Regions from separate parts of the Pseudoxanthomonas daejeonensis genome, predicted to be linked through region 1. Evidence: predicted binding sites of a transcription regulator. Region 1 holds the regulator's gene; each other region holds the start of a gene.
What was found. The regulator FliA, encoded in region 1, starts transcription of late flagellar genes. The targets are predictions, from matches to a motif close to TAAAGTTTNNCNNNCNNNGGCCGATAA.

Region 1 (5,691 bases):
GCGCGGGCGCGCTGGGCGGCACGACGGCCGGCATGGCATGTGCACCGGGTGCGGCGGCGCCGTGCAGCTGGTCGAGCAGCGCTTCGAATTCGTCGTCGTCGATCATGCCCGAGGCGGGCCTGGACGGAGCCACGGCAGGGGGCTGCACGCCGGGCGCGGCCGTGCCGTGCAGCTGGTCGAGCAGCGCCTCGAACTCGTCATCGTCGATCATGCCGCCCGTTGCAGTGGCCACCGGTGCCGGCGACGCGACCGGTGCCGGCACGGCCACCGGATCGAGGCTGAACTGTGCGATCAGCTCGGCCGGTGCATGGACCGGTTCGGTTCCGCCGGCGACCGCGTCGAGCATGGCCTGCAGCCAGTCCAGCGAACGCTGCGCCGCATCGAAGTGCTGCGCTTCGAGCACGGCCTGGCCGGCGCGCACGCTGCCGAGCGTCTCTTCCGCCGCGTGGCACAGTTCGACCATGCCATGGATGCCGAGGAAGCCGGCTCCGCCCTTGAGCGTGTGGAAGCCGCGGAACACCGCATTGAGCTGTTCGCGGTCGTCGGGCGCATGTTCGAGCGCGACCAGCTGCTCGCCCAGCCGGTCCAGGATTTCCTGGGCCTCGACGATGAAGTCGGCCGCGATTTCCGGGGTCACGCCGCTCATGGCTCGCTGTCCATCGTCAGAGCCCCAGGTCTGCCAGCAGGGCGTCGGCATCGACCTGCGAGACCGCGTGGCGGTCCAGGCCGGCGACCGCCGGCCCGGCAAGTCCGGAACCCTCGTGTTCGCTTTCCTTCGGCGGCAGGCCGAGCGCGCCGAAGCCTTCGTGCACGGTGCGCACGATGCCGGCGACGCGGCGGATGATCTGCCCGGTCAGGTCCTGGTAGCTCTGGGTCAAGCCGATCTCGGTGAGGTTGTGGCGGATCCGGTCCAGCACTTCGTCCTGGCGCGCGGAGACGCCTTCGATGCGCAGGTCCTCGACCAGGTCGCGGCACTGGTCGGCCAGGTCCAGGGTGCGATGGGTCGCCTGCTCGGTGACCGTGACCACGTGGTCCAGGCGCGCGCAGGCATCGTCCAGTTCGGCGGCCTTGGCGTCCTCGCCGGGGATCTGCGGCAACTCGCCCAGCGCCTGGCTCAGCTCGCGGGCCAGGCGGCCCAGGCCCTGCACCAGCGGCCGGGTGCGTGCCGAGGCGAGGGCGTCGATCACCGCGCGCATGGCGGTCTCGTCGCCGCGCTCCAGCGCGTCGAGGGCCTCGTGCAGGCGCTGGATCAGCGCAATGCGCTCGGGCGAGGTGCAGGCATTCATGCGGTGGCTGCCAGGCGCTCGAAGATCTTGCCGAGCTTCTCTTCCAGGGTCTGCGCGGTGAACGGCTTGATGATGTAGCCGTTCACGCCGTTCTGCGCGGCCTCGATGATCTGCTCGCGCTTGGCTTCGGCGGTGACCATCAGCACCGGCAGGGTCTTGAGCTTGTCGTCGGCGCGGATCGCGCGCAGCAACTCGATGCCGGTCATGCCCGGCATGTTCCAGTCGGTGACCACGAAGTCGAACGGGGCCGAGCGCAACGCGGCCAGTGCCGTGTGGCCGTCGTCGGCCTCGGCGGTATTGCTGTAGCCCAGGTCGTTGAGCAGGTTCTTGACGATGCGGCGCATCGTCGAGAAATCGTCAACGATCAGGATGCGCATGTTCTTGTTCACTTCGTGCTCCGGTTCTTGGGTGGTGCGTGCAACTGCGTGCGGTGCGGGATTGCGTTCATCGCGATGGCGGCCTATGCGTCTTCCAGGCCGGCGTCGCGCGATTCGTACTGGGACAGGCGGCCACGCAGGCGCAGCACGGCCTGGCCGTGGATCTGGCACACCCGCGATTCGCTGACCCCGAGCACCGCGCCGATCTCCTTGAGGTTCAGCTCCTGCTCGTAGTACAGCGACAGCACCAGCTGTTCGCGCTCGGGCAACTGGCCGATGGCCTCGGCCAGCTCGCGGCCGAAATCACCGCGTTCGAGGTTTTGCTGCGGATTGAGGCCACCGCTGTGCAGGGTCACTTCGCCGTGGTCTTCCACGTGCGAGTCCAGGCTGAGCACCTGGCCGCGCGAGGCGTCCTCGAGCAGGCGCATGTACTCGGGCAGCGGCATTTCCAGTCGCGCGGCGACTTCCTGCGGCGTGGCTGCACGGCCGGTGGCCTGCTCGAGCTGGCGCATCGCGGCGGCCGCGTCGCGGGCGCGACGGTGCACCGAGCGCGGGACCCAGTCGCCACGGCGGATCTCGTCGATCATCGAGCCGCGGATGCGGATCGAGGCGTAGGTCTCGAACGAGGCCCCCTGGTCGGGGTCATAGCTGCGCGAGGCCTCGATCAGGCCGATCATGCCGGCCTGGATCAGGTCGTCGACCTCGACGCTGGCCGGCAGGCGCGCGGCCATGTGGTGGGCGATGCGGCGCACCAGCTCGGCGTGGCGGGCGACGGCGTCATCGGCGGTGGAGCGCTGGACGGCGCGGTATTCGGCGAGCGCGTTCATGCCGTCGCTCCCTGGCCGAGCCTTTGCTGGATCAGCCTGTCCACGAAGAATTCGATGTTGCCGCGCGGTGCCGCCGGCGCATCCCAGCGGGCGGCGCGGCGGGCGATCTCGGCGATCGCGCGGGCCGAGGGGCTGGCCGGGTAGGCGGTGGCGACGGCCTGCTGGCGCTGCACGGCCATGCGCAGCCAGTCGCACTGCGGGACGGCGCCGAGGAAGTTCAGCGACACGTCGCCGAGGAAGCGCTCGCACACGCGCGCGAGCTTGTCGTACAGGCCGCGGCCCTCGGCCGGGCTGCGCACCATGTTCGCCACCACCTGCATGCGGTTCACGCCGCGCTCGTGGGCGAGCACCTTGATCAGGGCGTAGGCGTCGGTGATCGATGCGGGTTCGTCGCAGACCACCACCACCGCGTCCTGCGCGGCCTGGCAGAAGGTCAGCACGCTGTCGGTGATGCCGGCGGCGGTATCGACGATGAGGATGTCCAGGTCGCGCTGCAGGTCGTTGAACACGTTGACCAGGCCCACGTGCTGGGCCGGCTGCAGTTCGGCCATGTGCCGGCGCCCGGAGGCGGCGGGCACCACCAGCATGCCGTTGGGGCCTTCGAGGATCACTTCGTCCAGCTCGCAGCGGCCCGACACCAGGTCGGCGAGGGTGTGCTGCGGCGACAGCCCCAGCAGCACGTCGACGTTGGCCAGGCCCAGGTCGGCGTCGAGCAGCAGCGTGCGCTTGCCCAGCCCGGCCAGCGAGGCGGCCAGGTTGACCGACAGGTTGGTCTTGCCCACGCCGCCCTTGCCGCCGGTGATGGCGATGCTGCGGACGGGAGCGTGACTCGGGTTGGCGGCTGACGGGTTCAAGTTGGCGTACTCACGCGGCGGCATGATCGTGCTCCGGGATATTCGGCTTATCGGCCGCGCGGCGCAGATCTTCAAGGCGAAGAACAATGCTGGCCGCATTGGCGCGGTGGAGGTCGTCGGGAACGCACTGGCCGTCGGTGATCCAGGTCAGCGGCAACTGGTGGTCCACGACCACCGACAGGGCGCTGCCCAGGCGGCCGGTCTCGTCCAGCTTGGTCAGGACCACGCCCTGCGGCTTGGCCGGGCCGAAGCGGCGCACCACTTCGTCCAGGTCGGCGTAATGGGAGTTGGCCGGCAGGACGAGCAACGTGCGCACCTCGCGGGCGGCGCGCAGCCAGTTGAGCTGGCTGGCCAGGGCGCGGTCGCGCTGGCCCAGTCCGGCGGTATCGACCAGCACCAGGCGGTAGTCCTGCAGGCGCTGCAGCAGGGCGATCAGGGCGGCATCGCTGTCGGCTTCGTGCACGGCGATCCCGAGCTGGCGGCCGTAGCTGTAGAGCTGTTCGCGTCCGCCGATGCGCGCGGTATCGGTGGTGACCAGGGCGATGTTGCGGGCGCCATGCTCGGCGGCGAAGCGCGCGGCGAGCTTGGCGATGGTGGTGGTCTTGCCGGCGCCGGTCGGGCCGACCAGGGCGATCACGCCGCCCTGTTCCAGCGGATCGACCGGGCACACCGGCAGCAGGCGCGAGACCAGGCCCAGCATCAGCCCGCGACCGCGGTGGTCGGGCGTGTCGGCCGGCACCTGCATGACGATGTCGCGGGTGATCCCGGCATCGAAGCCATAGTCCTCCATCAGTTCCATCGCCTGCAGGCGCACCGGCGAGCCGCGCAGGCGCTCGTCGGTGAGGCGGTGCATCTCGCGCTCGATCATCTGCCGCATCTGCGCAAGTTCGTCGCGCATGGCGGCGAGCTGTTCGTCGTTTGCCGGGGCCGGCGCGACTGGAACCGCGGTCAGCGTGGCGCCCGCTGCAGGTGCCGGCATGGCGGTGGTTTCGGCCTCGGCGACGGCGGCGGCGTTCTCCGGGGCGGACATCGCGCTGGGAGCCATGTTTGGTGCGGCGGCGGCCAGCGGTGCGTGCATGGCGTTGGCTGCCTGCGCGGTCGGCGTGGTCAGCGCCGCGGCCATCGCCGCGGCGAAATCGGCGGAGGTCGTTCGCGCGGTGGCCGGGACCGGCGCCGGCGGCATGTTGTCCAGGAAGGGATTGGGGCGCGGCGCGGCCGGTCGCGTGGCGACGGCGCGGGCGGCGGCTTCGGCGGTGGCCTCGGCCTCGGCGGCGCGCTGCGCGTCGAACAGCGCCTTCTGCACCGCGTTCTCGTCGTAGTTGCTGGCGGCGACGATCTCCACGCCCTCGTCGGTGCGGCGGTTGGAGAGGATCACCGCGTCCGGGCCATGTTCGGCACGGACCATGCGCAGCGCGGTGCGCATGTCGACGGCTACGAATCGTTTGATCTTCATGACTGCTCCTTACCGCTACCTGTTCACTTCATCGCATCAGCTGATCGTGCCGATCAGCTTGAGCCGCTTGTCTTCCGGCACCTCGGTGTAGGCCAGCACCGACAGCGAGGGCACGCTGTGGCGGACCAGCCGCGCCAGCGCGGCGCGAACCGTGGCTGGCACCAGCACCACCGCCGGTTCACCGCGCGCTTCCTGGCGGCCTGCGCAATCGGCCAGGCTTTGTTGCAACCGTTCGGCAAGACCCGGTTCCAGCGCGGCGCCGGAAGCGCCTTGCGCGGAATCCTGCAAGACCCGTTCCAGTGGCGCCGCCAGGGTGAACACCGGCAGCTCCGGCGCGGCACCGGCGATCTCCTGGACGATGAAGCGCCCCAGCGTGTTGCGCACCGCGGCGGTGAGCACGGCCGGGTCCTGGCTGTGCGCGCCGTGCTCGACCAGGGCCTCGGCGATCTTGCGCAGCTGGCGGACCGGCACGCGCTCGACCAGCAGGTTCTGCAGCACGCGCACCAGCACCGACAGCGACAGGGTCTTCGGGCTGAGGTCTTCGGCCAGCTTCGGCGCACGCTTGGCCAGGGTGGCCAGCAGCTCCTGCACCTCTTCGTGGCCGAGCAGCTCCGGCGCGTGTTCGCGGACCAGGTGCGAAAGGTGGGTGGCGACCACGGTGGCCGGGTCCACGACGGTGTACCCCATCGATTCGGCCTGCGCACGCTGGTGCGGCTGGATCCACACCGCATCCAGGCCGAACGCCGGGTCCTTGCCCTTGATCCCGTCGATCGCGCCCAGCGCGCCACCCGGGTCCAGTGCCAGGTCGCGGTCGGGATGGATCTCGCCGGTGGCCACCGGCACGCCGTGGACCAGCAGGCGGTAATGGTTCGCCGGCAGTTCCAGGTTGTCGCG
Region 2 (5,691 bases), 140 kb from region 1:
CCGGATCGTGGTGCTGGAGGAGAAAGGCGAAACCCTGGGCCTGCGCGTGTCGGCCGTGGAGGACGTCGTCAACCTCACCGACCACCAGATCGAACCGCCGGACAGCAACCGCGCCGGCCGCATCCACAGCGACCTGTTCCGCGGCATCGCCCGGCAGTCGGCCGAGCCGGTGATCCTGCTCGACGCCTCGCAACTGCTCGTGCCCACCGGCGCGGCCGCGCACTAAAGGTCGAGCCATGCCAGCCGCTACCAGTTGCAATCCCAATTCCGGAGACGCGATGAACACCGTGTCCCTAGGCGACGACCTCGGCATCGAAGCCAGCGCCGACCTGAAACAACGCCTGTCCGCGCACCTGGAAGACCCTGCGCTGGCGCTTGACGGCAGTGCGGTCAAGCGCGTGCACACGGCCGCGATGCAGGTGCTGTGCGCGTTCTTCCTCAGCCGCGGCGAGCAGGGCCGCCAGACCGAACTGGCCTCCTGCAGCGACGCGCTGCGCGATGCCGCCCGCCTGCTGGGCCTGTCCACGCAGCTGGGCCTGGCCACAAACGAATCGTCCGGCGACGGACAGCAACTGAAGCAACCCGTGGAGAACCCCGCATGAGCGCACGCATTCTGGTGGTGGACGATTCGGCCTCGATGCGCCAGATGGTCTCCTTCGCCCTCACCTCCGCCGGCTTCGCCGTGGACGAGGCCGAGGACGGCCAGGTCGCACTGGGCCGCGCGCAGGGCCAGCGCTTCAACGCGGTGGTGACCGACGTGAACATGCCGAACATGGACGGGATCTCGCTGATCCGCGCGCTGCGCGGCCTGCCCGACTACCGCTTCACCCCGATGCTGATGCTGACCACCGAATCGGCGGCCGACAAGAAGGCCGAAGGCAAGGCCGCCGGCGCCACCGGCTGGCTGGTCAAGCCGTTCAACCCCGAGCAGCTGGTCGCCACCGTCCAGAAAGTCCTCGGTTGACTCCCGCCGTACCCCATACCGAGCGCGTCGCCATGAGCATGGACCTGCAACGCTTCCACGCCACCTACTTCGAAGAGAGCCGCGAAGGCCTCGATGCGATGGAGGCCGGCCTGCTCGCCCTCGAAGGCGGCAGCCTGGATCCGGAGGTGGTCAACTCGGTGTTCCGCGCCGCGCACTCGATCAAGGGCGGTGCGGCGACGTTCGGCTTCGACAAGATGACCGCGCTGACCCACGTGCTGGAGACGCTGCTGGACGAGATCCGCTCCGGCAAGCGCGCACTCGCGGCCAGCGCGGTGGACGCGATGCTCGGTTCGGTCGACGTGCTGCGCGCACTGCTGGCCGAATCCGAGCACGGCAAGCCGGCCGATCCGGTCGCGGTCGCCGCGGTCCACGCGCGCCTGGGGCAGGAACTGGGCGGCAGCGGCGAAACGAAGGCCGCAGCCAGGGTCGATGCCGAGCCCGAAGGCTGGGACATCGCCTTCTCGCCGGCGCCGTCGCTGTTCATGAGCGGCAACGATCCGCTGCGCATCCTGCGCGAGCTCGAGCACCTCGGCCCGCTGGACGTGGCCGCCCGGCTCGAGCGCCTGCCCGCCTTCGCCCAGCTTGACCCGCTGGAAGCCTGCATCGCATGGGACCTTGGCCTGCAGGCCAAGGTGCCGCGCAGCGCGATCGACGACGTGTTCGCCTGGGTGGTGGACGACTGCACGCTGGATATCCAGCCGCAGCCAGCCGTCGCGGCCGTCGCGGTTGCCACCGCGGCGGTCGCGGCGGCCCCTGCCCCCGCGCCCGCCACCACCGGCACTGCGGCTGCGGCACCGTCCGCGGCTGCCGCCGAAGCGGAGAGTTCGATCCGGGTCAGCGTCGACAAGGTCGATGCGCTGATCAACCTCGTCGGCGAGCTGGTCATCACCCAGGCCATGCTCAAGCAGGTCAGTGGCGGACTGGATCCGGGACTGTCCGAACGCCTCACCGCCGGGCTTGAACTGCTCGAACGCAACACCCGTGACCTGCAGGAAGCGGTGATCGGCGTGCGCATGCTGCCGGTCGATGCGGTGTTCCGTCGCTTCCCGCGCCTGGTCCGCGACCTGTCGGCGCGGCTGGGCAAGCAGGTCCGCCTGCGCACGATTGGCGAAGGCACGGAACTGGACAAGGGCCTGATCGAGAAGATCGCCGATCCGCTCGTGCACCTGGTCCGCAACTCGATCGACCATGGCCTGGAATTGCCCGAGGCACGACGCGCCGCCGGCAAGGACGAGACCGGCACGATCACCCTGGCCGCCTCGCACCAGGGCGGACACATCGTCATCGAAGTCGCCGACGACGGCCGTGGCCTCAACCGCGGACGGATCCTGGAAAAGGCCGCCGAACGCGGCCTGGCGATTCCCGAGAATCCCACCGACGCGCAGGTCTGGGATCTGATCTTCCAGGCCGGCTTCAGCACCGCCGACCAGGTCACCGACCTGTCCGGGCGCGGCGTGGGCATGGACGTGGTCCGTAGCAACATCCAGGCGCTGGGTGGCGAAGTCCAGCTGGAAAGCGGCGAAGGCCGTGGCACCCGCGTGGTGATCCGCCTGCCGCTGACCCTGGCCATCCTCGATGGCATGGTCGTATCCACCGGCGGCGAGATCCTGATCCTGCCGCTCAACCACGTGCTCGAGGCCTTGCAACCGGAAGCCGACGACATCCGCACCGTTGCCGGCGATGGCCGCGTGCTGCGCGTGCGTGGCGAGTACCTGCCGTTGCTGTCGCTTTCCGGCCACTATGGTTTCCAGGATCCGGGCACCGAATCGCTGGTCGTGGTGGTCGAGGGCGACGGACAGAAGCTGGCCCTGGAAGTGGAAGAACTGGTCGGCCAGCAGCAGGTCGTGGTCAAGAACCTGGAACGCAACTACCGGCGCGTGCCCGGCATTTCCGGCGCCACCATCCTGGGCGACGGCCACGTCGCGCTGATCGTGGATGTCGGCGGGCTGGTACGCCTGCGGCACCAGCTGCCGCAGGCTGCCTGATACGACGCAGCCGGACGCGCAAACCGGGACTGTTGACGATGCCCGCCACCTGGCGGGCATCGTCGTTTCCGCCTGTAGCCGCGGGTTTCGCCTCCGCTCCACCAACGTAACGGCCGCGATCGCACGCGGGTTGTCAAGCCTTTGCGTGTCCGGCCGCTAATGGAGAACAACTCCTCGCGCCGTCGGTTCGTCACCGGTCCGCGGCCATTCCACCCGCTTCGAGGTTCCGCCATGAACTGGTTCAACAATCTCCCGATCGCAAGGAAGCTGGCCCTGGCCTTCACCGCGACCACGGTCATGACCGTGGCCCTGGGCCTGTTCGCGCTGCTGCGCCTGGGCACCGCCAACGACCAGATCCGGGAAAGCAACAACAATTGGATGCCCGCCGTCGTCCACCTCGGCGAAATGCTGTCCCTGCTCAACGAGTACCGCACCTACGAGCTGGCGCAGCTGGGCAAGCAGGGCCTGGCGGAAGAGATCACCGACTACAACAAGCGCCTCGCCGACACCCGCGCGAACATCGAGGCTGCGGAGGCCGCGTACAACGCGATTCCTTCCGCGTCCGACGCCGACGAACTGGCTCTGTACGAGGCGGTGAAGGAGGCGCGCGCCGGCTACTTCGCCTCCCACGACAATATTGCAGCCGCCATCGCCATCGACGATTTCGTGGCGGCCGAGGACGTGTCCAGCGGCGAGTCGCGCAAGATGCGCCGCCAGTTCGCCGAATCGCTCAAGGCGCTGATCGAGTTCAATGTGCAGGGTCTGGATCGGCAGGTGCAAGCGGCCGAATCAGCGCACCAGCGCACCGTGGCCGCGATCTGGATCGGCATGGGCCTGCTGGTGGTGCTGGCCGGCCTGCTCGGCTGGCAGATCGCCCGCATGATCGCCAAGCCCCTGCAGAAGGCCACCCGCGTCGCCGGCCAGATCGCCCAGGGCCGCCTGGACAACGTGATCATGGCCGAAAGCAGGGACGAATCCGGCCAGTTGCTGGAGTCGATGCGCGCGATGCAGGAGCAGCTCAAGGCAGTCATCGCCGCGCAGAACGACATGGCGCGCCTGCACGACGAAGGCACGGTCAGCTACCGCATGGACGAGGCGGTCTTCCCGGGCGAGTACGGCCAGATGATCCGCGGCACCAACCAGCTGGTCGGCGCGCACGTGGATGCGATCCTGGATGCGCTGTCCATCATCAGGCGCTATTCGATCGGCGACCTGTCCGTGGACATCGCGCGCCTGCCGGGCGAGAAGGCGGTGATGACCGACACGGTCGATGCGGTCAAGCTCAGCCTCGGCGCGATCAACTCCGAGATCAAGCGCATGTCCCAGGCCGCCGCGCAGGGCGACTTCAGCATGCGCGGTGACGAGTCCGCCTACCAGTACGACTTCAAGGTCATGGTCCAGGGCCTCAACGCGATGATGGACACCTCTGATCGCAACCTGGGCCAGCTCTCCCACCTGCTGCGCTCCATCGCCGATGGCGACCTGACCACGCGCATGGACGGCGACTTCCACGGCGTGTTCGCCCGCATGCGCGACGACGCCAACGCCACCGTCTCCCAGCTGTCCTCGATCGTCGGCCGCATCCAGCAGGCCTCCGGCGCGATCAACGTCGCTTCCACCGAGATCGCCGCCGGCAACAACGACCTGTCGCGCCGCACCGAGCAGCAGGCCGCCAACCTGGAAGAAACCGCCGCCTCGATGGAGGAGCTCACCTCCACCGTCAAGCAGAACGCCGACCACGCCCGCCAGGCCAACCAGCTGGCCATCGGTGCGGCCTCGGTCGCCTCGCAGGGGGGCCAGGTCGTGGGCCAGGTCGTCACCACCATGACCGACATCCAGGCCTCCTCGCGCAAGATCGCCGACATCATCTCGGTCATCGACGGCATCGCCTTCCAGACCAACATCCTGGCGCTCAATGCGGCGGTCGAGGCAGCCCGTGCCGGCGAACAGGGCCGCGGCTTCGCCGTCGTGGCCACCGAGGTGCGTTCGCTGGCCCAGCGTTCGGCCACCGCGGCCAAGGAGATCAAGTCGCTGATCGAGGACTCCACCAGCAAGGTGTCCGACGGCTCGGCCCTGGCCGAGCAGGCCGGCAAGACCATGGACGAGCTGGTCGCCTCGGTGCAGCGGGTGACCGACATCATGGCCGAGATCTCGGCCGCCTCGCAGGAACAGGCCGCCGGCATCGAGCAGGTCAACCAGACCATCGTGCAGATGGACGAGACCACCCAGCAGAATGCGGCGCTGGTGGAAGAAGCCACCGCGGCGGCACGCTCGATGGAAGAACAGGCCGGCGGCCTGGCCCAGGCCATCGCCGTGTTCCGGATCGAGGGCGACGCCGCGGTGGCCCATGCCCCGGCCAGCGCAGCGGTGGCCGTGCCGCTGCCGGCGCGCAAGGCCCCGGCGCGTACCCCGGCGGTGCGCGCTCCCGCCCCGCGCACCGCCGGCAACACCGCACTCAACGAGGCCGACTGGGCCGAGTTCTGAGGCCGGCACGACCGCGGCATGTCCAAGAACCCCGGCTCCGGCCGGGGTTCTTGCTTTGCGGGTCAATTTTTCCCGCCGCGGGCCGATACGTCGGTAACCGAAGTCCCGTCGCAAGCTCCGATGCAGGAAATGCACGACTCCCTCGCCGAACCGCAGGACCTGGAGGATGCCGCACGCTACGTGCTGCACGATCCACGCGAGATCGCGCGCGTCCTGCAGTCCCTGGTCGAGGCCGGA
Region 3 (5,691 bases), 150 kb from region 1:
CGGGCGGGAAGATTCCCGTCACCTTGAATATCGGCGCGAGGCCGCCGAAGTTGATGGGCGTGCGGTGTGGCTGCAGCACGGCTACTAGTGCGCTGCCTTTTTGTAGGAGCGGGCATGACCGCGACACCGACGCCGCTGGCACAGGCGACGACGACGCGGCTCCGATGCCCTCGGTGTCGCGGTCATGCCCGCTCCTACAAAGAGCAAAGCCCCGGTTTGGACCGGGGCTTCGCCTGTGTCGCACGATCCGGCCTCAGAACTCGGCCCAGTCGGCCTCGTTGAGTGCGGTGTTGCCGGCGGTGCGCGGTGCGGGAGCGCGCGGGGCCGGGGAGCGCGCCGGAGCCTTGCGCGCCGGCAGCGGCACGGCCACCGCTGCGCTGGCCGGGGCATGGGCCACCGCGGCGTCGCCCTCGATCCGGAACACGGCGATGGCCTGGGCCAGCCCGCCGGCCTGTTCTTCCATCGAGCGTGCCGCCGCGGTGGCTTCTTCCACCAGCGCCGCATTCTGCTGGGTGGTCTCGTCCATCTGCACGATGGTCTGGTTGACCTGCTCGATGCCGGCGGCCTGTTCCTGCGAGGCCGCCGAGATCTCGGACATGATGTCGGTCACCCGCTGCACCGAGGCGACCAGCTCGTCCATGGTCTTGCCGGCCTGTTCGGCCAGGGCCGAGCCGTCGGACACCTTGCTGGTGGAGTCCTCGATCAGCGACTTGATCTCCTTGGCCGCGGTGGCCGAACGCTGGGCCAGCGAACGCACCTCGGTGGCGACCACGGCGAAGCCGCGGCCCTGTTCGCCGGCACGGGCCGCCTCGACCGCCGCATTGAGCGCCAGGATGTTGGTCTGGAAGGCGATGCCGTCGATGACCGAGATGATGTCGGCGATCTTGCGCGAGGACGCCTGGATGTCGGTCATGGTGGTGACGACCTGGCCGACGACCTGGCCCCCCTGCGAGGCGACCGAGGCCGCGCCGATGGCCAGCTGGTTGGCCTGGCGGGCGTGGTCGGCGTTCTGCTTGACGGTGGAGGTGAGCTCCTCCATCGAGGCGGCGGTTTCTTCCAGGTTGGCGGCCTGCTGCTCGGTGCGGCGCGACAGGTCGTTGTTGCCGGCGGCGATCTCGGTGGAAGCGACGTTGATCGCGCCGGAGGCCTGCTGGATGCGGCCGACGATCGAGGACAGCTGGGAGACGGTGGCGTTGGCGTCGTCGCGCATGCGGGCGAACACGCCGTGGAAGTCGCCGTCCATGCGCGTGGTCAGGTCGCCATCGGCGATGGAGCGCAGCAGGTGGGAGAGCTGGCCCAGGTTGCGGTCGGAGGTGTCCATCATTGCGTTGAGGCCCTGGACCATGACCTTGAAGTCGTACTGGTAGGCGGACTCGTCACCGCGCATGCTGAAGTCGCCGGCCGACGCGGCCTGCGCCAGCCGCTTGATCTCCACGTTGATCGACTGCAGGGATGCCTTGGCCGCATCCATGGCCTCGTGCAGGAAGGCGCGGCTGCCCGGCAGGCGTCGCGCGTCGTGCGAAAGGTCGCCATGGGCGTACTTCCGCAGCACAGCGATGGCGTCGGTGATCGCATCCAGGTGCTCGAACATCATCGTGTTGATGCCGGCGGCCAGTTCGCCGTACACGCCGGGGAATTCCTCGGGCATGCGATGGGTGATGTCCTCGGCGGCGTGCAGCCGGATCATCTCGTGGGTCTCGTGCGAAAAGCGCTCGAGCATCTGCACCATCTCGTCGGTGGCCTTGAGCATCTGCCCGACCTCGTCGCGGCCGTGGTGGCCGGTGCGAACGCCGAGGTCGCCGCGGGACACCCCCTTGACTGCCGCCAGGGCGCGGCCGATGGAATCGAGCACCGATCCGCCGATCACCCAGCCGATGGCCAGGTTCAGCAGTACCAGCAGGCCGCCGGCGACGGTCATGATCGCGGTGAACTGCAGCGCCTGTGCCTGGGTGTCGTCGACGTAGACGCCGGTGCCCACCACCCAGCCCCACGGCGCATATAGCGCCGCATACGAGGTCTTGGGCACCGGATCCTTCTCGCCGGCCTTGGCCCAGCTGTAGTCGACGAAGCCGCCGCCGCCCCGCGCCGCCGCCACGAACGCGGGGAAGATCGCCTTGCCATCGGGACTGAGCACGTCCGATACCGGCTTGCCGTCCAGGTCCGGCCGGGTCGGATGCATGAGCATCGTCGGCGTCTGGTCGGTGACGAAGAAGTAATCCACGCCCTTGGATGCCTGCATCATCGACAGGGTCTTCAGGGCCGCCGCCTTGGCCTCCTCAGGTTCCAGCTCCCCGGATTCGGCGCGGGCGGTGTAACCCTCGATGACGCCCATCGCCATCTCCACCTGGGCGCGCAGTCCGGCCTGGCGGGTGGAGTTGAGATCGAGGTACTGGATGCGGGCGGCGACGACCGCCAGGGCGACGATGCCGACGGCGACGAAGGCGGTCTGCATCAGGAACTTGCGCTTCATCGGCAAGTTGGAGAGGGCGCGTGACGCGAGGGATCGCAGGCTCATGGGGTAGGACTTCGGGGGGATACCTGGAAGGTATCGGCCGCCAGCGCGCCAACTTTCGGCGAGAGGGGTCCTGCGAGCTGAACCGGGTGATGGATCATGGCGTACGGACCACGGAGAACGGCTCCGGAACTCCGGGCGTCGCGATGGGCTTTTGCCGAACACCACGACGCCGGCATCGGTCCGTCAAAAAAAGAACCCCGGCCTGGGCCGGGGTTCGAACATGCAGGCGATACGCCCGTGCTCAGAACTCGGCCCAGTCGGCCTCGTTGAGGATGGTGGCGGTGTTGCCGGCGGTACGAGGCGCCGCAGCGCGGGCGGAGGCCTTGCGTACCGGGAACTGGACCGCCGTGGTTGAACTGGCCGCGACCGGCGCATGTTTCGCCGCCGCGCCGCCCTCGATCCGGAACACGGCGATGGCCTGGGCCAGCCCGCCGGCCTGTTCTTCCATCGAGCGTGCCGCCGCGGTGGCTTCTTCCACCAGCGCCGCGTTCTGCTGGGTGGTCTCGTCCATCTGCACGATGGTCTGGTTGACCTGTTCGATGCCCGCGGCCTGTTCCTGCGAGGCGGCCGAGATCTCGGACATGATGTCGGTCACCCGCTGCACCGAGGCGACCAGTTCGCCCATGGTCTTGCCGGCCTGCTCGGCCAGGGCCGAACCGTCGGACACCTTGCTGGTGGAGTCCTCGATCAGCGACTTGATCTCCTTGGCCGCGGTGGCCGAACGCTGGGCCAGCGAACGCACCTCGGTGGCGACCACGGCGAAGCCGCGTCCCTGTTCGCCGGCACGGGCCGCCTCGACCGCCGCATTGAGCGCCAGGATGTTGGTCTGGAAGGCGATGCCGTCGATGACCGAGATGATGTCGGCGATCTTGCGCGAGGAGGCACGGATGTCGGCCATCGTCGCGACGACCTTTCCAACCACCTGGCCGCCCTGCGAGGCGACCGAGGCCGCGCCGATGGCGAGCTGGTTGGCCTGGCGGGCGTGATCGGCGTTCTGCTTGACGGTGGAGGTGAGCTCCTCCATCGAGGCGGCGGTTTCTTCCAGGTTGGCGGCCTGCTGCTCGGTGCGGCGCGACAGGTCGTTGTTGCCCGAGGCGATCTCGGTGGAAGCGGTGGAGATGGCCGAGGATGCCCCGCGGATGCGGGAGACGATCGAGGTCAGCTGCGAGACGGTGGCATTGGCATCGTCGCGCATGCGGGCGAACACGCCGTGGAAGTCGCCGTCCATGCGCGTGGTCAGGTCGCCCTGCGACAACGAGGTCAGCAGGCGCGAGACTTCCGACAGGCTCACCGCGTTGGCGTCGAGCAGGGTGTTGAGCTGACTGGCCAGCTGCAGCAGGAAGCCATGCTTGCCTTCGGTGCCGATGCGTCCGGACAGGTCGCCCGCGGCAGCCGCTTCGACGATCCGCGCGACTTCCTGTTCGACATGGATTTCGGTGGTGCGATCGCGCCACTCGGCCACGGTGCCCACGTTCTGCCCCTGGGCATCGCGGATGACCGAGATGTTCTGGAAGAAGACCGCCTCGCCGTAATGCACCTCGCGTTCGCCGCGGCCGTCCTTCTCCAGCTGGCCCAGGAACGCCGGATCGATCTTGCCGCCGTGCTCGAGCACGGTCACCGGCTGGCCGACCAGCGGCCGCGCCGGGTCGATGCCGGGAAGGGCGCCTACGATCTGCTCGGCATAGGAGTCGAGCATGCCGCGCAGGGCGGGGTTGGTGTAGACGACCTGCAGCTCCGGGTCGGTGATGATCAGGCCGGTGGTGGAACTTTCCAGCGCCGTGCGGACGCGCAGGTTCTCGTTGGCCACCTTCTGGTCGCGTTCGGTGCGCTCGCGCAGGTCGTGCTGCATGCGCTGCATCGCCTTGAGCAGGTCGCCGATCTCGTCGCTGCGCGTGGTATCGATGCGGGTGTCGAGCTTGCCACTGGCCACGTCGTTGGCCACGCTGACCGCCCCGCGCATTGCGCCGGTCAGGTTGCGGGCCAGCAGCCAGGCGATCGCCAGGCCACCGCCGATGCCCGCCAGCAGCATGAACAGGGTGACCAGGCTGGACGCGGCATAGGTGCCCTTGGCGTCGTCGCCTGCCTTGTCGGCCTGGCGGTCCGCTTCCTTGATCAGGGCGGTGACGACCGCGCTGGCCTGGTTGTGGCGTTCGGCGGTTTCGCCGAGGAACGTATCGATGGCATCGTCCGGAAGGTCCAGGTCGATCATCTCGTTGACCGAGTCGTACGAGACCTTTGCTTCGGCCCAGGCGGCGACGAATTCACCGTGCAGCTTGCGTTCTTCGTCGCTGCTGGCCAGCTTCGCGTAGTCGGCAACCGCCTCGTCGACTTTCACCGACAGGTCGGCAGTCTGCTTGCGCGCATCCTGCTTGACCGCATCGCTGGCGCGGGTCAGGCCGCGATACGACGCGATGCGGAACTCGCCGAGCAGCGAACGCAGTTCGGCGGCCGTGGACACCGTGTCCATGGTGTTGCCCGCCAGCTGCGTGGTGGCCCGATTCAGCGAAGACAGCCCGTAGTAGGCGCCCAGGCCCTGGACCACCATCAGGACCAGCACCACCCCGAACGCCAGCATGAGCTTGGGCGTGAGCTTGAGGTTCTTCAGCCAATGCATTGAACGTTTCCCCTTTACGTTGCAGCAGGGCAGGCCCGGGCGCGCGATGCGACCGGGCCGGCGTTATTACTTGATGGTCGCCAGCTTGAGGTTCGACGGCGAGGTGACCGCGATCTCGGCACGGCTCGCATCGCGCTGGATGGTGCCGATCACGCACACGTCCTTGCCCTCGAGCTCTTCGGGGCTGGGCTTGAACTTGTTGCGCTGGTCGCCGGGGATGCGGGCGGAGAAGGTGTGGCGCGGGAAGGCGCCGCCCATGTACAGGAAGGTGGGTTCGCCTTCGGAGTTCTGGGCGTAACGGGTCTTCTCCACCTTGCCGCAGACCATGCCGTCCTTGCCCACGAAACGTGCGGCTTGTTCGGCCGGGATGGCGTCGACGGCCAGGGCGGCGACCGGGGCGGCCGCCAGCACGGCGGCGGCGAGGATCAGCATGTGGAAGGTCGGCTTCATTTCAGTACTCCAGGAAAAAGGTGCGGATCCGGGCAAGCGCCCTGTAGGGTGCCTATCGGCGCGCGGCCGCAGGACTTTAGTCAGGCTCAGGCGGCCTCGAGCGAGGGCGCTT
Region 4 (5,691 bases), 1.1 Mb from region 1:
CACGACGTGCAGGCGGTGCAGACCGAAGTGGGGAACACCACGCCGATGGCGGGGATCAAGTGCAGCGGCGGCAGCTGCTCGCAGCTGGTGGTGCGCAACGAGGATGGCGCGCCCGTGGTCCGCTACAACACCAGCGACCGCACCGAGGGTGGCCTGCTGGTGGAGATGGTGGAGCCCGGCTCGATCCGCGTGGTCTGGCGCGCACTCAACACCGGTACGGTAAGGCCGGGCGTAGGCGAACAGGCGAACCTGGATGCGATCGCCGCGCATACGCTGGCGCAGCTGCCCGCGCCCCCCGCCCACTGACCGCGAGCCGGTCGCGACGCCGCAAGAAGAACGCCCGGCCAATGGCCGGGCGTTGCACATGTGGCCGCTAGAGCGGGGCCGTTACGGCGTGGGCTCTGGCGACTTCGGGTTGGTGGTCGGCACCGGACGCGCCTTGGCGCGGACGTCCTTCTTCTCGCCCGGAGTCATGCCGCGTTCCTGGCCGGCGTCGATCTCCTCGTCGGTGACGTAGCCGTCGCCATTGATGTCGTACTTGGCGAAATCGTCGCTGGTCTTGTGGCCACCGGCGGTGAACTCGGCCAGGGACAGGCGGCTGTCGCCGTCGGTGTCCATCTTCTTGACCTTGTCGGTGCTGGACAGGTTGCCGTCGCCGGCGATGGCGGCACCGGCGAATGCGAACGCGGCCGAGGCGAGGATGATGCGGATCGTCTTCATGGATATCTCCTGTGGGGGCGGTTCGCCGCCCTGTGTGCGGATCATTGGCGATGCCGCGTTGACCGGATGCGAACGCAACGGCTGCGCGGCGTGAAATGCCCGCGACCTGGACGTACTGCGCGGGGATGCATTCAGGCGACGCAGTCGACCGGGACCGGATCCCGCGCGATATCGAGCGCGGCATGGGTGGTCTCTTCGGTCACGATGTCGAAGCGTTCAAGCGTGTTCGGGCCGAACGTGCTGCTGATCGCCACGTCCGCCGCGTCGCGTCCGCGTGCGATCAGGACGCGGCCGATGCGCGGCACGTTGTGGCGCGCGTCGAAGGTGTACCAGTCGCCATCCAGCCAGACCTCGAACCAGGCCGAGAAGTCCATCGGTGCATCCACCGGCGGCACGCCGATGTCGCCCAGGTAGCCGGTGCAGTAGCGCGCGGGAATGTTCATGCAACGGCACAGGGCCACCGCTGCGTGTGCGAAGTCACGGCACACGCCGCGGCCTTCTTCCAGCGCACGCAGGGCGCCGCGCGTCGGATCGGCATGGTGGTAGCCGAACTGGATCGCCGCGTGCACGTGGTCGCAGATCGCCTGGACCCGCGTCCAGCCGGGTTCGACATGGCCGAAGCGGTCCCACGCGTACTGCATCAGTGTATCGGACTCGCAATAGCGGCTGCCCAGCAGGAACGGCAGGGTCTCGTCGGGCAGTGCTTCCACCGGCACCTGCATGGCGTCGGGCTGTTGCCGGTCGGGCAAGCCGCTGTCGCGCACGATCGCGGCAGCGCTCAGCAGCAGCAGGCCCGCCGGTGCGTGCAGGCGCGTACAGGTATTGCCGAAACCGTCGCGATACTTGCGCAGCGGCACCGAGGGCAGCGTCGACAGCGGCTCGCAGGCCGTGATGTCGCCGCTGCGCGAGCCGTGGATGTCCAGCATCACCACCATGGGCGTGGGCTGGACGAAGCGGTAGGCGATCTCGAAGCCGAGATGGAGCAGCATGGGAGGTCCTGTCGTCGGCGGCGTGTGGACGGCCACTTGAGCGCGTTGTTGAGGAAGGACGCGTGAAACAGTGCGCGTGCAGCTGTCCCGTTCAGCCTGCGCACCCGGTGTTCACGAACGGTGCCGCACTGTCGCGGCTCCCGCCGAGGAGAAACCCATGCAGCACCGTCGCTTGCGCTTCGGCCAGGGATTCCGCGTGCTTTTCGAATGCCGCGGTGTCCAGGCGGCACAGATGGTGATCGCACCCGGAGGCCGCGAGGGCGACGCGGACAACCGCCATGGCGGTGCCGAGCAATGGCTCTACGTGGTCTCGGGCACCGGCGTGGCGATCGTGGACGGCAAACGTCGCGCGCTGGCGGCGGGGAGCCTGTTGCTGGTCGAGCGCGGCGAAGCGCACGAGATCCGCAACAGCGGCCGGACTCCGCTGAAGACGCTCAATTTCTACTCGCCGCCGGCGTATACGGCGACAGGCAACGAGCGGCCGCCGGGGCGTCCGCCACGCGGCAGCTGAACCCCCCGGAGCGGCGTCAGTGGGCGACGACCACGCGGTTGCGCCCGTCGCGCTTGGCCTGGTACATCGCGCGGTCGGCGCGGTGGACGAGGTGCTCGCGGTCTTCGCCAAGCTGGCGCATCGCCACTCCTGCGCTGAAGGTGAACGTGATGCGCCGCCCTTCATGCATCGCCGGCTGCGCGGCAAGCGCGCGCTGCATCCTCTGCACGACGGACTGGGCCTCGGCCAGCGGCGTTCCCGGCAGCAGCAGCACGAACTCCTCGCCGCCATGGCGGCAGACCGCGTCGACCGCACGCAGGCCGCCGCGCAGGATCGCCACGAAGTGGCGCAGCGCCGCGTCGCCGCCGGGATGGCCATGGCGTGCGTTGAGCCGGCTGAATTCGTCCAGGTCCAGCACCGCCAGCGTCAGCGGGCGAGCATCGCGCTCGGCGTGCGCGGCCTCGCGCTCGTAGAGTTCCTCGAAGCCGCGCCGGTTCAACGCGCCGGTCAGCGGATCGCTGCGGACCAGGTCGCCCACGTCGCGCAACTGCGTCTCCAGCTCGCGGATGCGCGCCTCGGCCGCGTCGACCTCGGCGCGCGCGGCGACCATCTGTTCGCGCGAGCGCAGCGCCTGCGCCTGCAGCTGGATGGTGTCCTCGAGCACGTCGTCCATGCGCTTGCCCAACTCGGCAATGCTGCGGGCCTCGCGGATGACCTGCAGGTGGCTTTCGATCCGGGTCTGGAACTGGCCGGTGCTGGCGGTCATGCCATCGAGCCGCTCGACGAAGGTCACCATCATCGTGCGCATCGCGTCCTTGGAATCGACGATGCCCTGCTTGAGCAGGCCCTGCTGGTAGACCAGCTCGCGCAGGCCGTTGCGGGTGGCCTCCAGGGTCTGCCGGTCCGGATCGCCGGCGAGCAGCTCGCGGACCACGGCGACCTGGCCATGCAGCCAGCTGCCGTCGTCGAGCAGCTCGACCAGGTTCTCCAGCAGCAGGTCGAACAGGCCCAGCATCAGCGTGTGCTGTTCGGTGGTCTCGCCGGCATGCACGCCGACCTGGTGGCACAGCTCGCGGACCCGGCGTGCCAGCGGGGCCAGGTCGCTGCCCGGACGCCACTGCCGCAGCTCGGTGCCCAGCGCGCTGGACTCGTCGGCCAGTGCCGGCAAGGGCTGCAGCAGCGAGGCCAGGGCCACGCCCACCGCCTGCCGCAGCAGGTCGCGCAGCTGGTCGGACTCGGCCAGCGCGCCACCGGCCTCCAGGCTTTCGGCGAACTCGCGCAGGTACTTGTCCAGGAACTGGTGCAGGAGGCGGTGGCAGGTGCGCCAGTCCTCCTCGCGCAGCGCCGACTGCAGGCGGCGGCCCAGGCTGCCCAGCTCGCCGGGCAGGGCGGCCATGCCGTCGGCGAAATCGGGCAGGACCGACCGCGCACCGGCCGCCACGACCGCGGGTTCACGGACGGAGACGGAAGGACCGCGGTCGATCGGCATGGCATGAGCTCCGGTATCGCCGGCACGCAAGGACGCGCACGGCCGGCAAGCGTGCGCTGGGAGTTCAGGGATTAGCGGCCGCAACGGGCGCGGGTTTAGCCCGGTTGAGGTCCGCACTGCCGGGCCGGCGGGCAAAGGCGTACGCTCAGGCCGCGGCACTGGCGCCGCGACGGGAGGACGCATGCAGACGACGTCCGGGCCGGTCAGGCCCAAGGCTTACTGGTGGGTGGCGATCCTGGCCCTGGTGTGGAACCTGCTGGGCCTGGCGATGTTCTTCGTCCAGGTGACCATGGATGAAGCGCGCCTGGCCACCCTGGCCGAGGCCGAACGGCAGGTCTTCCTGGCCACCCCGCCATGGGTGAACGTGGCTTTTGCCTTCGCGGTGATCGGCGGCGTGCTCGGTGCGCTGTGCCTGCTGCTGCGCAGGCGCTGGGCGGTGCCGATGTTCGGCGTCTCGCTGCTGGCGCTGCTGGTCCAGTTCGCTGGCGCCTACCTGGTCACCCCCGCCTGGCAGGCTTACGGCGTCGCCGGCCTGGCCATGCCCGTGCTGTTGCTGGTGATCTCGCTGGCCTTGCTGGCCTATGCGCGGCGCTGCCGGGCCCGCGGCTGGTTGCGTTGAGCACCCTGGCGCCGGCCGCAGGGCCGGCGCTCCCTTCTCCTGTACGGGATATCCGATGACTGCACCGATCTCGATGTACGCCGCTTCCGTTCCGGCCTTCATGCGCGCGCTGCGCAACCTGCGCGAGGTGCTCCAGCGCGGCGAAGCGCATGCCATCGAACGCGGCTTCGAGCCGGTCGTGCTGCTGCAGGCGCGGCTCGCACCTGACATGCGACCGCTGCTCAACCAGGTGCAGATGGCCACCGACACCGCCAAGAACGGCGCCGCGCGCCTGGCAGGCGTGGAGGCCCCGGTGTTCGTCGACGACGAGAGCGATTTCGCCGGTCTATACGCGCGCATCGACCGTGCGATCGCGTACCTCCGGGAATTCGCGCCGGCCCAGATCGATGGCAGCGAGACGCGACCGGTCCTGCTCAGGACCCCGCGCGGCGAGCATTCCTTCGAAGGCCTGGGTTACCTCACCGGCTTCGCCCTGCCCAACCTCTATTTCCACGTCACCACCGCCTACGCCGTGCTGCGCCACAACGGCGTGCCGCTGGGCAAGCTGGATTACCTCGGGCGGAGCTGAGCTCCCGGGTTGCATGATCCGCAGGGCGACGACGTACGTGCCTTCGCCGCCGTCCACGCCACGGTGACCCCTCGACTTCTGCAGGAACGCCATGGACCTGATGCGACTGCTGCGCTCGCTGGAAGAATTCCTCTACGAGCTCGTGGGTTGGCTGGTGTTCTACCCGCGCACGTTCTGGCGGGTGCTGCGGCATCCGGGTGCGATGGCGCGCTATACCCGGCTGGAGCTCGCCCAGCCGCCGGAGCGGCAGTTCGAGGAAACCATCAGCCCGGTGCTGATGCTGATCCTTTCGGTGGTGCTGGCGCACGTGGCGGAGATGGCGTTGAAGGTATCGCTGCCGACGATGTCCACGCCGGTGGGGCAGCTGTTGTTCGGCAGCGAGCAGTTCCTGCTGCTCACGCGCTCGGCCGTGTTCTGCATCTACGCCCTCGGCGCGGCGCTGGGCACGTTGCGCCAGGACGGCAGCAAGGTCACCCGCGCAACGCTGCGCGAGCCATTCTCCATCCAGGCCTTCCTCGCGTGCCCGTTCGTGGTGATGTTCTCCATCGGGGAGCAGCTCGCCCGCACTGCGGAAGCCCGCGAAGCTGGCGTGGTCCTGGCCTGCGCGGCCGTGGTCTGGTACATCGTGGCCCGCGCGATCGCCTACCGCGCGCTGTACCGGTCCGGCTGGCTCAAGGCGCTGGCGCTGGTCATCGCGTCGTTCAGTCTCACCACGGTCCTGGTCTTGGCCGCATTCGCGCTGCTGCTGGTGTGAGATCGCACGCGGACGCCTGCGCGCATTAAGGCCATGGCGGGGTGGGCGCGGCTCCAGGCTGC

Region 2: MNQ95_RS14785 (methyl-accepting chemotaxis protein) is a predicted target of FliA. The motif match lies at 3,104-3,130, and genes of this name have one in related genera.
Region 3: MNQ95_RS14810 (methyl-accepting chemotaxis protein) is a predicted target of FliA. The motif match lies at 2,546-2,572, and genes of this name have one in related genera.
Region 4: MNQ95_RS09070 (GGDEF domain-containing protein) is a predicted target of FliA. The motif match lies at 3,760-3,786, and genes of this name have one in related genera.

The regions. Positions count from the first base shown of each region.
Region 1 is NZ_CP093331.1:3,150,095-3,155,785, forward strand. Features, by position in the region: gene MNQ95_RS14140 (chemotaxis protein CheA) at 1-646, opposite strand, end outside; gene MNQ95_RS14145 (protein phosphatase CheZ) at 663-1,286, opposite strand; gene cheY (chemotaxis response regulator CheY) at 1,283-1,675, opposite strand; gene MNQ95_RS14155 (RNA polymerase sigma factor FliA) at 1,747-2,490, opposite strand; gene MNQ95_RS14160 (P-loop NTPase) at 2,487-3,368, opposite strand; gene flhF (flagellar biosynthesis GTPase FlhF) at 3,355-4,797, opposite strand; gene flhA (flagellar biosynthesis protein FlhA) at 4,834-5,691, opposite strand, start outside.
Region 2 is NZ_CP093331.1:3,288,828-3,294,518, forward strand. Features, by position in the region: gene MNQ95_RS14765 (chemotaxis protein CheW) at 1-226, shown strand, start outside; gene MNQ95_RS14770 (STAS domain-containing protein) at 279-602, shown strand; gene MNQ95_RS14775 (response regulator) at 599-964, shown strand; gene MNQ95_RS14780 (chemotaxis protein CheA) at 997-2,970, shown strand; gene MNQ95_RS14785 (methyl-accepting chemotaxis protein) at 3,202-5,454, shown strand; gene MNQ95_RS14790 (flagellar brake protein) at 5,584-5,691, shown strand, end outside.
Region 3 is NZ_CP093331.1:3,295,712-3,301,402, reverse strand. Features, by position in the region: gene MNQ95_RS14810 (methyl-accepting chemotaxis protein) at 254-2,515, opposite strand; gene MNQ95_RS14805 (methyl-accepting chemotaxis protein) at 2,757-5,129, opposite strand; gene MNQ95_RS14800 (hypothetical protein) at 5,196-5,579, opposite strand; gene MNQ95_RS14795 (chemotaxis protein CheW) at 5,666-5,691, opposite strand, start outside.
Region 4 is NZ_CP093331.1:2,007,110-2,012,800, forward strand. Features, by position in the region: gene MNQ95_RS09050 (DUF4136 domain-containing protein) at 1-306, shown strand, start outside; gene MNQ95_RS09055 (EF-hand domain-containing protein) at 388-720, opposite strand; gene MNQ95_RS09060 (transglutaminase-like domain-containing protein) at 852-1,709, opposite strand; gene MNQ95_RS09065 (cupin domain-containing protein) at 1,867-2,220, shown strand; gene MNQ95_RS09070 (GGDEF domain-containing protein) at 2,237-3,688, opposite strand; gene MNQ95_RS09075 (hypothetical protein) at 3,870-4,307, shown strand; gene MNQ95_RS09080 (DUF1993 domain-containing protein) at 4,363-4,875, shown strand; gene MNQ95_RS09085 (hypothetical protein) at 4,967-5,629, shown strand.